DNA from 2 places in the Bradyrhizobium sp. Ken64 genome. Region 1 is predicted to be linked to the other one. Evidence: riboswitches for the same ligand, from Rfam matches in the RefSeq annotation. Region 1 holds a riboswitch; the other holds the start of a gene.
The links. Region 1 has a riboswitch for S-adenosylmethionine ahead of metX (homoserine O-acetyltransferase MetX). Riboswitches for the same ligand answer to the same signal wherever they lie in the genome.

Region 2: it holds a riboswitch for S-adenosylmethionine, as region 1 does, so the genes downstream of both, AC0L2F_RS08250 (O-succinylhomoserine sulfhydrylase) here and metX (homoserine O-acetyltransferase MetX) in region 1, are expected to answer to the same signal.

The regions. Positions count from the first base shown of each region.
Region 1 is NZ_JBVVPA010000001.1:463,055-470,710, forward strand. It holds gene clpB (ATP-dependent chaperone ClpB) at 1-1,415, opposite strand, end outside; gene AC0L2F_RS02240 (MOSC domain-containing protein) at 1,658-2,461, shown strand; gene AC0L2F_RS02245 (TIGR02594 family protein) at 2,566-3,387, opposite strand; gene AC0L2F_RS02250 (alpha/beta fold hydrolase) at 3,588-4,451, shown strand; gene metW (methionine biosynthesis protein MetW) at 4,574-5,236, opposite strand; gene metX (homoserine O-acetyltransferase MetX) at 5,250-6,452, opposite strand; SAM riboswitch at 6,543-6,622, opposite strand; gene AC0L2F_RS02265 (chorismate mutase) at 6,827-7,656, shown strand, end outside.
Region 2 is NZ_JBVVPA010000004.1:258-7,913, forward strand. It holds gene apaG (Co2+/Mg2+ efflux protein ApaG) at 1-318, opposite strand, end outside; gene AC0L2F_RS08235 (OpgC domain-containing protein) at 524-1,789, shown strand; gene AC0L2F_RS08240 (SGNH/GDSL hydrolase family protein) at 1,789-2,568, shown strand; gene AC0L2F_RS08245 (SGNH/GDSL hydrolase family protein) at 2,581-3,573, shown strand; gene AC0L2F_RS08250 (O-succinylhomoserine sulfhydrylase) at 3,721-4,917, opposite strand; SAM riboswitch at 4,988-5,067, opposite strand; gene AC0L2F_RS08255 (2'-deoxycytidine 5'-triphosphate deaminase) at 5,148-6,284, shown strand; gene AC0L2F_RS08260 (PAS domain-containing protein) at 6,389-6,799, shown strand; gene AC0L2F_RS08265 (hypothetical protein) at 6,923-7,656, shown strand, end outside.

The sequences.
Region 1 (7,656 bases):
GAGAGCTTGTTCTTCTCCGCGCTCCAGCGTGCCGTGAGCGCCGCGGACTTCTCCTCGAGGTCAGCGAGCTCCTTCTCCAGCGTCTGCAGGCGGCTCTTCGAACCGGCATCGCTCTCTTTCTTCAATGCTTCCTGCTCGATCTTCAGCCGGATGATTTCCCGATCCATCGAGTCCAGCTCTTCCGGCTTGGAATCGACCTGCATCTTGAGCCGCGCGGCCGCCTCGTCCATGAGGTCGATGGCCTTGTCCGGCAGGAAGCGGTCGGTGATGTAGCGGTTGGACAGCGTCGTGGCGGCGACCAGCGCGGAATCGGTGATCCGCACGCCATGGTGCTGCTCGTACTTGTCCTTCAGCCCGCGCAGGATGGAGATCGTATCCTCGACCGAGGGCTCGCTGACGAAGATCGGCTGGAAACGCCGCGCCAGCGCCGCGTCCTTTTCGACGTGCTTCTGGTACTCGTCGAGCGTGGTGGCGCCGATGCAGTGCAGCTCGCCGCGGGCGAGTGCAGGCTTGAGCAAATTGGACGCGTCCATCGCGCCATCGCCCTTGCCGGCGCCGATCAGCGTGTGCATCTCGTCGATGAACAGGACGAAATTGCCCTCGCTCCCGGTCACCTCCTGGAGCACGGCCTTCAGCCGCTCCTCGAACTCGCCGCGATATTTTGCACCTGCAATCAGCGAGCCGAGGTCGAGCGACAGCAGCTTCTTGTCCTTCAGGCTCTCCGGCACGTCGCCGTTGACGATGCGCAGCGCCAGGCCCTCGGCGATGGCGGTCTTGCCGACGCCGGGCTCGCCGATCAGGACGGGATTGTTCTTGGTCCGGCGCGACAGCACCTGGATCGTGCGGCGGATCTCCTCGTCACGGCCGATGACCGGATCGAGCTTGCCGTCGCGCGCCGCCTGGGTCAGGTCGCGGGCATATTTCTTCAGCGCGTCATACGCGTTCTCGGCCGTCGCGGAGTCCGCGGTCCGGCCCTTGCGCAGCGCTTCGATCGCCGCGTTGAGGTTTTGCGGGGTGACGCCGCCCTTGGCCAGGATCGTGCCCGCCTCGCTGGTCTTCTCCAGCGCGAGGCCGAGCAGCAGCCGCTCGACCGTGACAAAGCTGTCGCCGGCCTTCTCGCCGGCCTTTTCGGCGGCGTCGAAGGTGCGGGCGAGCTCGGGCGCCAGGTAGATCTGGCCGGCACCGCCGCCAGAGACCTTCGGCACCTTGTTCAGGGCGTCCTCGGTCGCCTTCAGGATTGCGCGGGAATTGCCGCCGGCGCGGTCGATCAGACCGGCGGCGAGGCCTTCATTGTCGTCCAGCAATACTTTCAGGACGTGCAGGGTCGAAAACTGCTGGTGCCCTTCGCGCACCGCAAGCGACTGCGCGGACTGGACGAAGCCCCTGGAGCGTTCGGTGTATTTTTCGATGTTCATATCGTGATCTTTCCCTCGGCCTGCCCCTGGAGCCCTCAAAGGCACTCCAAACGGCATCTTCATTGGGTTTCCGATGACCGCATTGACGTTTCTCAACCGGCAACGGTCGTTATCAGCCGGCGCTGGCGCCGGCCTGACCCAGATGTGGGAAGCGAGGCCTCGGACCGGAAGAGGCAAGTTCACAATTTCGTGCGCAGATCCGCCCGCTTGGCGCCCGTGGGCCGAATCCCCTAAGTAGCGGAATGACACCGAGCGCAATAACAGCCAGCCAGACCGCCGAGATCACCGGCCTCTACCGCTACCCGATCAAGGGCCTGACGCCGGAGCCCCTGCCCCGCGTCTTCCTGCGAGCCGGCCAGACCCTGCCCGCCGACCGCCGCTACGCCATCGAGAACGGCCCCAGCGGCTTCGATCCGGAAGAGCCGCAGTGGAAGCCGAAGATCCAGTTCCTGATGCTGGCGCGCAATGAGCGGCTGGCGTCGCTCGACAGCCGGTTCGAGGACGCGACCAACCGCCTGACCATCCGCAAGGACGGCCAGATCGTCGCCAGCGGCGATCTCGAGACCGCCGCCGGGCGCGCCGCCATCGAGGGCTATTTCAGCGAGAACTTCCAGCCGGAGCTGAAGGGCCCGCCCAAGATCCTGTCCGGCCGCGACCACAGCTTTTCCGATGTCGCCCGCAAGGTCGTGTCCATCATCAATCTCGACAGCGTCCACGCGCTCGAGACCATGCTCGGCGGCGCAGCCGTCCACCCGCTGCGCTTCCGCGCCAATCTCTACGTGAAGGGCTGGCCGGCCTGGTCCGAGCTCGACCTCGTCGGCCAGACGCTCGCGATCGGACAGGCCCGACTGCAAGTGGTCAAGCGCATCAAGCGCTGCCCGGCCACCAATGTCGATCCAGATACCGCCAGGCGCGATCTCGAAATCCCGGCAACGCTTTCGAGCAATCTCGGCCACATGGACTGCGGCATCTATGCCGAGGTGATCGCCGACGGCGACATCGGCGTGGGCGATACGGTTGCGTTGGAAGAGCCGAAGCTGGTGTGACGCGGCCCGTACTCCGTCATTGCGAGGAGCGAAGCGACGAAGCAATCCAGGGGGCACCCGCGGAGGGCTTCTGGATTGCTTCGCTTCGCTCGCAATGACGGCCGTCAGTTCGGCATCACATACGCATAGATCCGGCCGCGCGAGACCGGTGCTTCGCGGACGCGGTTGCCGTTGTTGCCGGAGATCATGATCGGATTGCCCTGCGCGTCGACGCCGGTGACGATGCCGACATGACCGCCCCGGCCGCCGCGCGACATGACCGCGATGGCGCCGACCTGCGGACCGGAGACGCGCGTGCCGTAATGCGCGAACGAATTCGCCATGTCGGAGCCGGTGCCACGGTGACCGGTCTTTTCAAGCACCATGTTCATGAACCGCGCGCACCACAGGCTGCCTCGGCCGGTCGGATTGCCGCCGACATAGCGGCGTGCCTCGGACACGAGGCCCGACCCGCCGCCGAAGCCGCCGCTGCTCATCGCGCTATTGGCCATGCCGCCGACGTTCGCGTTCATGGCGATCGCACCTCCACGCCGCATGGCGATTCGACGGCTGGCGCGCGTGGTCATCCCACCGCTGGTAACCATTCCACCGCTGCCCATCATGGCCATTCCACCGCTGCCGCTCATGGCCATTCCACCGCTTCCGCTCATGGCGATGCCGCCGCTATTGGCGTTCGGGTCATAGCTGGCGAAGGTGTTGCCGAAGCCGCTCGCCTGCAATTGCGCCGCACCGCGCTCGAAGCGCGAGCTGCGTGCATGATACCGGAAATGATGATGTCTGCTGGCGTGATGCGCGTAAGCGTGCCGCTCTGCGCTATGACGATGAGATCGTGCTGACGCCGGAGAGGTGAGCGCGGCGACCGCCGCAAAGAAAACAGCCAGCGCGACGACACAGCGCGACAGGCGAGACGCAAACAACTCGAACATTCTTCATCCTTCGTTGACACCCCCACTTCCCAATCGGCCCGTGCGGTGGCCGACATCCGCGGGCTGTATCAGTATCCCGATGTGGCAAGAACAAGACGCGGTCCCGAAGAATTTGGACGACGATTAACAAGTGTTAGGATCGTATGCGCTGACCGCAGGACGGCATTCCAATGCCGCAGCCACCTCAGGGAGAAAACCGGATGCCTCACGCCCTCACGAAAGACAATTGCCGCCTCTATTTCGAAGAAGCAGGCACGGGCACGCCGATACTTTTTCTGCACGAATTCGCGGCCGACTACACCAATTGGGAGCCGCAGATGCGCTACTTCTCGCGCGGCCATCGCTGCATCACCTATTCCGCGCGCGGCTACACGCCATCGGACGTCCCTGATGGCGAGGTCTACGGCTACACGCATTTCTACACCGATGCGCTCGCGGTGCTCGATCATCTCAAGATCGAACGCGCGCACTTCGTCGGCCTCTCGATGGGGGCCTATTCGTCGCTCCAGATCGGGCTCAACGCGCCCCAACGTGCGCTGTCGATGACGCTCGCCGGCGTCGGCTCAGGCTCGGAGATCGAGAACCTCGACGCCTGGCGCCAGCAGTGCCGCGCCAACGCGGAGCAATTCGAGATGCTTGGCTCCGCGGAAGTCGCAAAAGTCACGCGCGAGGCGCCGAGCCGGATTCCCTTCCTGGTGAAGGACCCGCGCGGCCACGCCGATTTCTACGCCGCCCTGGCGCGACACGACGCCAAGGGATCGGCGCGGACGATGCGCGGCTTCCAGGCCGGCCGTCCCTCGATCTTTACGATGACGGACGCGATCAGGGCCGCCACGACGCCGGCACTCATCATCTGCGGCGACGAGGACGATCCGTGCATCGCTCCGAGCCTCTTCCTCAAGAAGCATCTGCCTGCGGCGGGGCTCGCCATGTTTCCGAAGTCCGGCCACGTGCTCAATCTCGAAGAGCCCGCGCTGTTCAACGAAACGGTGGAACGATTCGTCACGCTGGTGGAAGCGGGAAGATGGCCGGTGCGCGATCCGAGGTCGCTGGCGGCACATTAGCGCGAAGACGTCATCATACGCTCCGTCGCGTAGCCCGGATGGAGCGCAAGCGTAATCCGGGGCCTTCGCCTCCGCGGATAGAATCCCGGATTGCGCTACGCTTCATCCGGGCTACGGGAATCCTACTTCCTGCCGCCTCGCGTCAGCAAGAACACGCCCTGCTCGCCGAACAGATTCCACACCCACCAGGGCATCCGCAGCCGCAGCGGACGGCCGTAGAGGTCGAGCGCCTCGGCACGTTCCATCTTGACGTCGATCGCGTCGCAAAGCTCGACGAAATCCTTGATGGTGCAGAAATGGATGTTGGCGGTGTCATACCAGCTTGCCGGCAGATTCTCCGTCCGCGGCATGTGGCCGCCGATCAGGAGCTGGAGCCGCATCTTCCAGAAGCCGAAATTCGGGAACGACACGATGGCGCGGCGGCCGATGCGCAGCAAATTCTCCAGCACCACTTTCGGCTGCCGCGTCGCCTGCAACGTCTGCGACAGGATCACGTAGTCGAAGGCGTCATCCGGATAGTTCACGAGGTCAGTGTCGGCATCGCCCTGCACCACTGCAAGGCCCTTGGCGACACAGCGGTTGACGCCCTCGCGCGACAGCTCGATGCCGCGGCCGTCGACGCCGCGGGTTTCCAGCAGCTGGAGCAGGTCGCCCTCGCCACAGCCGACGTCGAGCACCTTCGAGCCCGGCTTGACCATCTCGGCCACCAGCACATGGTCGGCGCGAAAATCACCGGGCTGCCCGGTCGCAACGCCGCCCAGCGGCAACGCTTCCTGTACAGACATGGCTAGCCGTCCTTTAAGCTTTCTTGGCAGTGAGCCCGCGCGCCTTGCCTGCCGATTGCAGGAAGGCACGGCCGATGTCGAAGAACTCGGGCACGTCGAGCAGGAACGCGTCGTGGCCGCGATCGGTTTCGATCTCGGCGAACGACACCCGCGCACTCGACGCATTCAGGGCGTGCACCAGCGCGCGCGATTCCGAGGTCGGGAACAACCAGTCGCTGGTGAAGGAGACCACGCAGAAGCGGGTCTGGATCCCCGCGAACGCCTTCGCCAGCACGCCGCCATGGTCGCCGGCGATGTCGAAATAGTCCATCGCGCGGGTCAGATAGAGATAGGAGTTGGCGTCGAAGCGCTCGACAAAGGACGAGCCCTGGTAGCGCAGATAAGACTCGACCTGGAAGTCGGCGTCGAACGAGAAAGTCGGCAGTTCGCGGTCCTGCATGCGCCGTCCGAATTTTCGATGCAGGGCGGCGTCCGAGAGATAGGTGATGTGCGCCGCCATCCGGGCGACAGCGAGCCCGCGATGCGGATGGAGGCCGTGGTCGGCATAGCCGCCATGGTGCCAATCGGGATCGGCCATCACCGCTTGGCGGCCAAGCTCGTGAAACGCGATGTTCTGCGCCGAGTGTCGTGTCGAGCAGGCAATCGCCAGCGCGGAGAACACGCGGCTCGGATAGGCCGCAGTCCATTGCAACACTTGCATGCCGCCCATCGAGCCGCCGACGACCGCGAACAGCGTGTCGATGCCGAGCCGGTCGATCAGCATCGCCTGCGCGCGCACCATGTCGGGGATGGTGATGACGGGGAAATCGAGACCCCAAACCTTGCCGGTCGCGGGATTGATCGAAGCCGGACCGGTCGAGCCCATGCAGCCGCCGATCACGTTGGAGCAGATGATAAAATACTCGCTGGGATCGAGCGGTCGGCCGGGGCCGACCAAGGTCTCCCACCAGCCGGGCTTGCCGGTGACAGGGTGCACATTGGCGACGTGCTGGTCGCCGGTCAGCGCATGGCAGATCAGGATCGCATTGGAGCGATCGGCATTCAGCTCGCCGTAAGTCTGGTAGGCGATCTGGAACGGGCTGAGATCGACCCCGCAATCGAGCCGCAGCGGCTGCTCCGAGCCGAACTGCGCGAGCTGCGAGCTCGGATGATCCACCTCGTGCGACCGCTCGTCGGCGGTGATCGCGGGACTCGGAATTGACTGGACGCCAACCATCTGACCATCGACCTCGTTTGCGATCGTAGAAGTGACCGCATTGACATCAGGCCATGAAAAACCCGGCCTGAACGATAGGTTCGGCCGGGATCGAAAGCGTCCCCGGCCTGTTTAGCGAGTTTTTTAACGTGGCTGCAAGCCGGCCGGCTCAAATGACCACGGAACGGGTAAAAACTACCGTCTCAGGCGGTTTTCGTCAAGTCGCGGCCCGGATCGCCCAAATTCGCCCGTCGCGCCGCGGGCGGAAAAGGCCCGATTTCCCATTGCAATTCTCTTTGCTTTCGCAGCCCCGACTGCCTAATCAGGACATCCATCGCAGCGGTGACGGCTCGACTGATCCGCATTGGAACGCCTCTCAACAGCACCTCACAGACATGTCCCAACGTCCGCCCGCGCCACCATCGCTCCAGGAATTGCGCAAGGAGATCGACGCGATCGACGAGGGCATGCATCGCCTGCTGATGCAGCGCGGCGACATCATCGACCGCCTGATCCAGGTGAAGCAGACCCAGGAGGTCGGCTCGGCGTTCCGTCCGGCGCGCGAGGCCGCCATGATGCGTGACCTCGTCCAGCGCCATCGCGGCATCCTGCCGCTCGACACCGTCGAGAGCATCTGGCGCGTCATCATCGCGACGTTCACTTACGTTCAGGCGCCGTTCTCCGTGCATGCCGACATTTCGGCAAGCGAGCCCGCGATGCGCGATTCCGTACGCTTCCATTTCGGATTCACCGTGCCTTACGTCGCGCATTTCAGCGCGCAAGCAGCGGTCGAGGCGGTGGCGAAATCCAAGGGCGACCTTGCGCTGGTCTCGGCGACCTCCAGCCGCACACCATGGTGGCTGGAGCTGGAGGCAGAAGGCGCACCGAAGATCATCGCGCGGCTGCCTTTCGTCGAGCGCGCCGACCATCCGGCGGCGTTGCCCGTGTTCGCGGTCTCGCGCGTCGCCGACAGCGCCCTGGTGACGGAGGTCGAGACCTTCAGCGTGCGCGTGTCGGGGTGGAACGCCGAGGTCGCGCGCGCCCTGTCGCCGCTCGCCGAGATCGTGGCGGTGCCCGATACCGCCTTCGACGGCGCCGCGCTGCTGGTCTCGGTCACCGCGACGAGCAGCCTCGACAAAATCAAGACTGCCCTGATCGAAGCGGGTGCCTCGGTGCGCTCCACGGCCCTCGTCGGCAGCCACGCAACGCGCTATACGGTGCCCCC
Region 2 (7,656 bases), on a different contig from region 1:
TGCGCTGACCATCTGGTAGCGGCCGGTCATGAAGCCCGAGGCGGTCGTGAGCGGCACGCCGGAGGTGTATTCGAAGCGTTCGCCGGGGGCGAGCGTCGGCTGCTCGCCGACGACGCCCTCGCCCTTCACCTCCTGCTGCCGGCCGCTGGCATCGGTAATGATCCAGTGCCGCGTCTTGAGCTGCACGGTCTCGTCGCCGGAATTGGTGATGACGACGGTGTAGGCCCAGAAATAACGGGAGCGGTCGGCCGACGACTGCTCCGGAACAAAGTTCGGCTCGACGGTCACTTCGATCTGGCGGGTCACGGCGCGGTACATGATTGCCATCATACCGAAAACCGCTCCGGAACCAAACGCTGGAGGCGGTCCTGGCGACATCGTCCCGCCAGAATTCGCAGGGAAGTACACGTCCAAGGGTACGTCAAAGTGTACTTGCATGTGATCCGGTCGCTTTGCGAGATGACGGCCGGACCGGTACACTCCTTGCCACGTCGCGATTTGCGGAAGGGTTTTTAGGCCCCCGATGACCATTGCCGACCAAGTGACGGGATCGACGATCGCCGGAACCGCTAAACCTGTGGAGGTCAAATCCGCGGGGGCAAAGCGGCGCGCGGCCGCGCCGGCGATTTCGCTGCCCGCCATCGGCGAGCGCGAGCTCCGGCTGGACCTGTTCCGCGGCCTGGCGCTGTGGCTGATCTTCATCGACCATTTGCCGCCGAGCCTTCTGACCTGGTTCACGATCCGCAATTACGGCTTCAGCGACGCCACCGAGATCTTCATCTTCATCTCCGGCTATACCGCCGCCTTCGTCTACGGTCGGGCGATGCTGGAGTCCGGCATCGTCGTCGCCACCGCGCGCATCCTGCGGCGCGTCTGGCAGATCTACGTCGCCCACGTCTTCCTGTTCACGATCTTCCTTGCCGAAATCTCCTACGTCGCGACCAGGTTCGAGAACCCGCTCTACACCGAAGAGATGGGCATCATGGATTTCCTCAAGCAGCCCGACGTCACGATCGTGCAGGCGCTGCTGCTGCGCTTCCGTCCCGTCAACATGGACGTGCTGCCGCTCTACATCGTGCTGATGCTGGCGCTGCCCTTGATCCTGTGGCTGATGAAATGGCGCCCCGACGTGACGCTCGGCCTCTCGGTCGCGCTCTACGCGGTGACCTGGGAATACGATCTCTACCTGTCGGCCTATCCGAACGGCTTCTGGGCCTTCAATCCCTTCGCCTGGCAATTGCTGTTCGTGTTCGGGGCATGGTGCGCGCTCGGAGGTGCGCGACGGATGTCGCGCATCCTGGCTTCGCGGGTGACGATGTGGATCGCGATCGCCTATCTGGCCGCGGCATTCTACGTGACGCTGACCTGGTATGTGCCGCAGCTCTCCCACTTCATGCCGAAGCGGCTCGAGCAGTGGATGTATCCGATCGACAAGGCCGACCTCGACGTGCTGCGCTTCACGCATTTCCTGGCGCTGGCCGCGCTCACCGTGCGCGTCCTGCCGCGGGATTGGCCCGGCCTGAAATCGCCCTGGCTGCGGCCGCTGATCCTGTGCGGCTCGCATTCCCTGGAGATATTCTGTCTCGGCGTCTTCCTCGCCTTTGCCGGCCATTTCATCCTGGCCGAGGTCTCGGGCGGCCCGGTCATGCATGCGCTCATTAGCCTCTCCGGAATCCTGATCATGTGGGCCATGGCCTGGCTGATTTCGTGGTACAAGCGGGTGGCTGACAAGAGCGGTTCGAAAACCAAAAGCGCCGTCGGCAGCGCCGATATGGCGGGAGGGGGCTGATGAAGGCGAAGGTTTTCCTGAGCCTGATCCTGCTGTGCGGTGGTCTCGCCGCGCCTCCGGCGCGCGCGGATGATGCTGCGCCGGCTGCTTCAGCCGTGCCCGCAGCCTGTGAAGTGCCGTCCTATCTGCTCACCAGCGAAAGCCAGCTTCCCAAGGTCGCCGATGCCATCAAGGCCGGCAAGCCGCTCGAAATCCTGGTCATCGGCAGCCGTTCGACCACGATTCCGGCTTCCGAGGACGCCTCTTATCCGGCGCGGATGCAGGCCATCCTGAAGGACAAGCTGCCGCCGACCGAGACGGTGCACGTCTCCGTAGAAATACAGAGCAAGAAGACGGCCGAGGAGGCGGCCGCCAGCTTCGTTAAGCTGATGGAAGCAAAAACGCCTACTTTGGTCATCTGGCAGACCGGGACCGTCGATGCTATCCGAGCCATCGATCCCGATGATTTTCGTGGCGCGGTGACCGAAGGGGTTGTTGCGTTGCAAAAGGCAGGGGCTGACGTCGTCTTGATGAATTTGCAGTACAGTCCGCGTACCGAAACCATGATCTCGGTGCCGCCATACCTCGACAATATGCGGGTGGTGGCGCAGGAGCACGATATTCCGCTGTTCGATCGGTTCGCGATCATGCGGCAGTGGAATGATCAGGGGCAGTTCGACCTGTTCAGCCCGTCGCGCGGGCCTGAGCTGGCGAAACAGGTCCATGATTGCCTCGGCCGGGCGTTGGCACAGTTCGTGATCGACGCTGCGCATCTGGAGCCGGCCCAGCAGCAAAATTGAGGTCTAGCGTTAATGAGTTCTCTCCGCCCTTTTTGCCTGACGGCATGGCTGGCTGTGCCCGCAGCAGCGCTGCTGCTGGTGCTGAGTCCGGCCTCGCAGTCGCACGCGCAGACGCAGGCCGCACAGGCAACGCCGGCCCCGCAGCAGTCGGCTGATCCGGCTCTCGCTTCACCGTCCCAGACGACCATCGCCGCGACGTCCCCCGATCAGCGCGGCATCACGGCGCGCGCCATCGACAAGGTGAAGCAGGTCGCGAAATCCGCCGGCGACGTCTTCAGCCGTGTCCCCTGCCTGTCGCCGAAGGGCGGCGCGAAGGCAATGGGCTCGCTGCCGCATGTCGCGGGCAAGCTCGTCGCCGGCCAGCCCGTCGTCATCGTCGCGTTCGGCTCGTCGTCGACCGCCGGATTCGGCGCCAGCTCGCCGGAGTTCAACTATCCCAATCGCCTTGCCGCGCAGCTGCACCGGCACTATCCAACCGCCGACATCACCGTCGTCAATGCCGGCGTCGGCGGCGAGGACGCGCCCGAGATGATGAAGCGCCTCCAGAAAGAGGTGATCGACGTGCATCCGGATCTGGTGATCTGGCAGGTCGGCACCAATGCGGTGCTGCGCAATCTCGATCCCGGCGATACCGCGAAGCTGGTCGAGGACGGCATCAGCCGCATCCAGGCCGCCGGCGGCACCGACGTCGTGCTGGTCGATCCGCAATATTCGCCGGCCGTCAACCAGCGCGCCGAGAGCGCCGGCAAGATGGTGAAGCTGCTCGGCAAGGTCGCCGAGCTCCGTCACGTCGGCATCTTCCCGCGCTTCGAGGTGATGCGCGACTGGCACGAAAAGCAATCGCTTCCGGTCGAGAGTTTCGTGATCGCCGACGGCCTGCACATGAACGATTGGGGCTACGCCTGCTTCGCCCAGCTCCTCGGCGACGACATCATCCGCTCCGTCGGCCAGATCAAGCTCGGCGTCAACGTGCCCGCGGACGTGCGGACCTATCGGCCGATGTGACTTGTCGTCCCGGCGAAGGCCGGGACCCATACCGCGTGATCCATCAATGGTGCGCGGTGTTCGTACCGCTCCCCCCCTTAACTCTGGGTCTTCGCCAAACTGCTTCCTGTGGTTATGGGTCCCGGCCTTCGCCGGGACGACAATAATTCACGCCTTCTCCAGCGCCGCGGTCAGATCCTCGATCAGATCGTCCGCGTGCTCGAGCCCGGCCGAGAAGCGGATGAAGCCCTCGCTGATGCCGAGCGCGGCGCGGTCCTCCGGCTTCAGGCGCTGATGCGTCGTCGTTGCCGGATGCGTGACGAGGCTCTTGGCGTCGCCGAGATTGTTCGAGATCTTGGCAAGCTTGAGCTCGTTGAGCACGCGGAACGCCGCCTGCTTGCCGCCCTTGACCTCGAGGCCGACCAGCGTCGAGCCACCGCGCATCTGTTTCTTCACCAATGCAGCCTGCGGATGATCGGCGCGGCCGGGAAACACCAGCCGCGAAATCTTCGGATGGCTCGCCAGCACGTCCGCGATGCGCGCCGCCGTCTCGGTCTGCGCGCGCACGCGCACGGCGAGCGTCTCCAGGCCCTTGAGCAGGACCCAGGCGTTGAACGGCGAGATCGACGGGCCGGTCTGGCGCATGAAATTGTGGATGTGCTCGGCGATGAACGCTTCCGAGGACAGGATGATGCCGCCGAGACAGCGGCCCTGGCCGTCGATGTGCTTGGTCGCGGAATAGACCACGACGTCGGCGCCGAGCGCGAGCGGGCTCTGCCAGATCGGGGTGGCGAACACGTTGTCGACGACGAGCCGCGCGCCGCCACTGTGCGCGATCTCGGCAATGCCGGGAATGTCGAGCACGTCGAGCGTCGGATTGGTCGGGCTCTCCAGGAAAAACGTCTTGGTGTTCGGCTTCATGGCGCGCTGCCATTGGTCGAGATCGAGGCCGTCGACCAGCGTGGTCTCGATGCCGTAGCGCGGCAGCAAATCCTGCACGACGTAGAGACACGAGCCGAACAGCGCGCGCGAGGCCACGACGTGATCGCCGGCCTTGAGCGGCGCCAGGATCGCGGTCGTCACCGCGGCCATGCCGGTCGCGGCTGAACGGGCCGCTTCGGCGCCTTCGAGCTCGATCATGCGCCGCTCGAACATCGAGATGGTCGGATTGGAGTAGCGTGAATAGATGAAGCCGGGGTCCTCGCCCTTGAACCGCGCCTCGCACTCCTCGGCGCTGTTGTAGACGTAGCCCTGGGTCAGGAACAGCGACTCCGAGGTCTCGCCATATTGCGAGCGCAAAGTGCCGGAATGGACCAGGCGGGTTTCGGGACGGTAGTGGGCGGTTGGCGCCGGGGACTTCGACATAGGACCTCCTGAAGTGACCACCGAAAATGGTCACAAAAAAACCGGCCTGGAATATCTCCACGGGCCGGGATCACAGAGGTCCCCGGCCTGTTTAGCGACTTATTTAACGTGGCTGCAAGCCGGCCGGCTCAAATCACCACGGGATAAGTCATGCTCATATTCCGCAATGCCCTTTCCGTCAAGACGTCCATCGGATAGCCGTAAAACGCTCATATTTCCCGCATGTCGGGATGTGTTTGATCCCTGATGAGGACCCCGGGTTGACGTTCACGGTTGCCGCCGACGCCAATGGTATCCTGCCCGACCGCATGATCGCGGCGATGGCGGAGGGCGGTCTCATCCTGCCCGCTTACGACTTCGTCGAAAGCCAGATCCAGCCGGCGAGCCTCGATTTGCGTCTCGGCGACATCGCCTATCGCGTTCGCGCCAGCTTCCTGCCCGGTCCCGGTGCCACCGTGGCCGAGCGCATCGACGAGTTGAAGCTGCACGAGTTCAGTCTCGCCGACGGCGCGGTGCTGGAGACCAACTGCGTCTACATCGTGCCGCTGCTCGAAAGCCTCGCGCTGCCGCCGGAGATCGTCGCGGCCGCCAACCCGAAGAGCTCGACCGGCCGGCTTGACGTCTTCACCCGCGTGATCGCCGACGGCACCCGCCGCTTCGACATGATCGGTGCCGGCTATCACGGCCCGCTCTATGCCGAGATCAGCCCGAAGACGTTCCCGGTGCTGGTCAGCGAGGGCTCGCGCTTGAGCCAGGTGCGCTTCCGCACCGGCGATGCCATCCTCAACATCGACGACCTCGAGGCGCTGCACGCGACCGAGCGTCTCGTCGATATCGACGATGCCGATCTCACCGGCGGCGTCGCCGTCTCTGTTGATCTTTCCGGCGAGAAGAGCGGCGGCTTCGTCGGCTACCGCGCCAAGCGCCACACCGGCGTCATCGACGTCGATCGCCGCGCAGGCTATTCCGTCGAGGAGTTCTGGGAGCCGATCTCGGCCCGCCCCGACGGCAGCCTGATCCTCGATCCAGGCGAGTTCTATATCCTCGCGTCGAAAGAGGCGGTGCAGGTGCCGCCCGATTACGCCGCGGAGATGGTGCCGTTCGATCCGTTGGTCGGCGAGTTCCGCGTGCATTATGCCGGATTCTTCGATCCCGGCTTCGGCTATGCCGGCGCCGGCGGGCTGGGCTCGCGCGCCGTGCTCGAAGTGCGCTCGCGCGAGGTGCCGTTCATCCTCGAGCACGGCCAGATCGTCGGCCGCCTCGTCTACGAGAAGATGCTGGCCCGCCCCGACGCCATGTACGGCCAGCGCATCGGCTCAAACTACCAGGCCCAGGGCTTGAAACTGAGCAAGCATTTCCGGGTGTAGCGATCACCCCTCGCCCGGATGAGCGCAAGCGTCATCCGGGAAAGTCTCACTTGTGGCACGATCCCGGATTACGCTGCGCTCCATCCGGGCTACAAGGTGCTGACATGACCAATTCATCCGAACTCGACGCAAAAATCCTCGACGACGTCGCGGATGCGCTGATCTATTCGGATCGCTCCGGCACCATCATGCGCTGGAATCGCGCATCGTCCGCACTGTTCGGCTTCTCGGCGGACGAAGCGCTGGGCCAGAATCTCGACCTGATCATTCCCGAACATCTGCGCGCCGCGCACTGGAAGGGTTTCGAGGCCGCGCTTGCCAGCGGCGCGATGAAGCTTGCGGGCAAGCCGACACTGACCCGCGCGCTGCACAAGGGCGGACGCAAGCTCTACATCGAGATGACCTTTGCGCTGGTGCGGGACGCCGCTGGCGTGGTGCAGGGATCGGTGGCGATGGCGCGCGACGTCACCGAGCGCGTCGAGCGCGAGCGTGCCGCCAAGGCTGCGCAAATTTAGGGCTGCGCAAACTTCGTGATGCGGAATTGGCGCGCCGGCGTGCAGGGCGCCCCGCGTGCGGCTCGGCTTGTCCGTCGCCGGATGCAGTGACACACTCGATCAAAACAACGATCGGGAGCGAACATGACCGCCGCATCAGACGTCGCGCAGGAAGCTCAGTGGAAGCGCTGGCGCGCGGTTGCCGATCTCTATCACGCCTATTTCACCGGCCTGATCCTCACCGTGGTCACGCGTCGCGGCACGGCGGATGCTGCGGAGTTCGTCTTTCGCGTGTTCCGCCGCCAGCAGCAGGAGCGCTTCCTGCCGGGGCTGGAGAAGCTCGGGCTGAGCCATCTGCCGCCGGCAGTCGCCGCCGCGCAATATCACTACCTCTCGAACTGGATCGGCGGCGTGCACGTCGAATACATGTATGAGAGCGACCGCAAAGCCTGGATCCGCTATCCGCCGCCGCGCTGGATCTGGAAAGGCACTGCCATCTGCGGCGTGCCGGGCGAAGTCTCGCGCGCGATGCTGCGTGGCTGGCACGCCAACAATGGTGTGGCGCTCGGCGATACCAGATTGGGGTTCGTCTGCACCAAGCAGAGCGTCGACGGCCAGGACGGGCTCGAAGGCTACTATCACCAATACGACCACCCGCTCGAGCTCGACCAGCGCCTCGTGTTCGCGCGGCATCTCGAAGCGCCGCTGTTCGATGCCGCCGCGGCTCCGGCCTTGCCGGTCGCAAGCTGGCCAAGACCGCGACTGGAAAAAGCCTATCGCAATTATGCGATGGAATATGTGCGCACCGCCGCGCCCGTGATGGTGCAGCTGTTCGGTCCGGAGGATGCGGGCTATCTCCTGCACCTCACGGGCAAGCT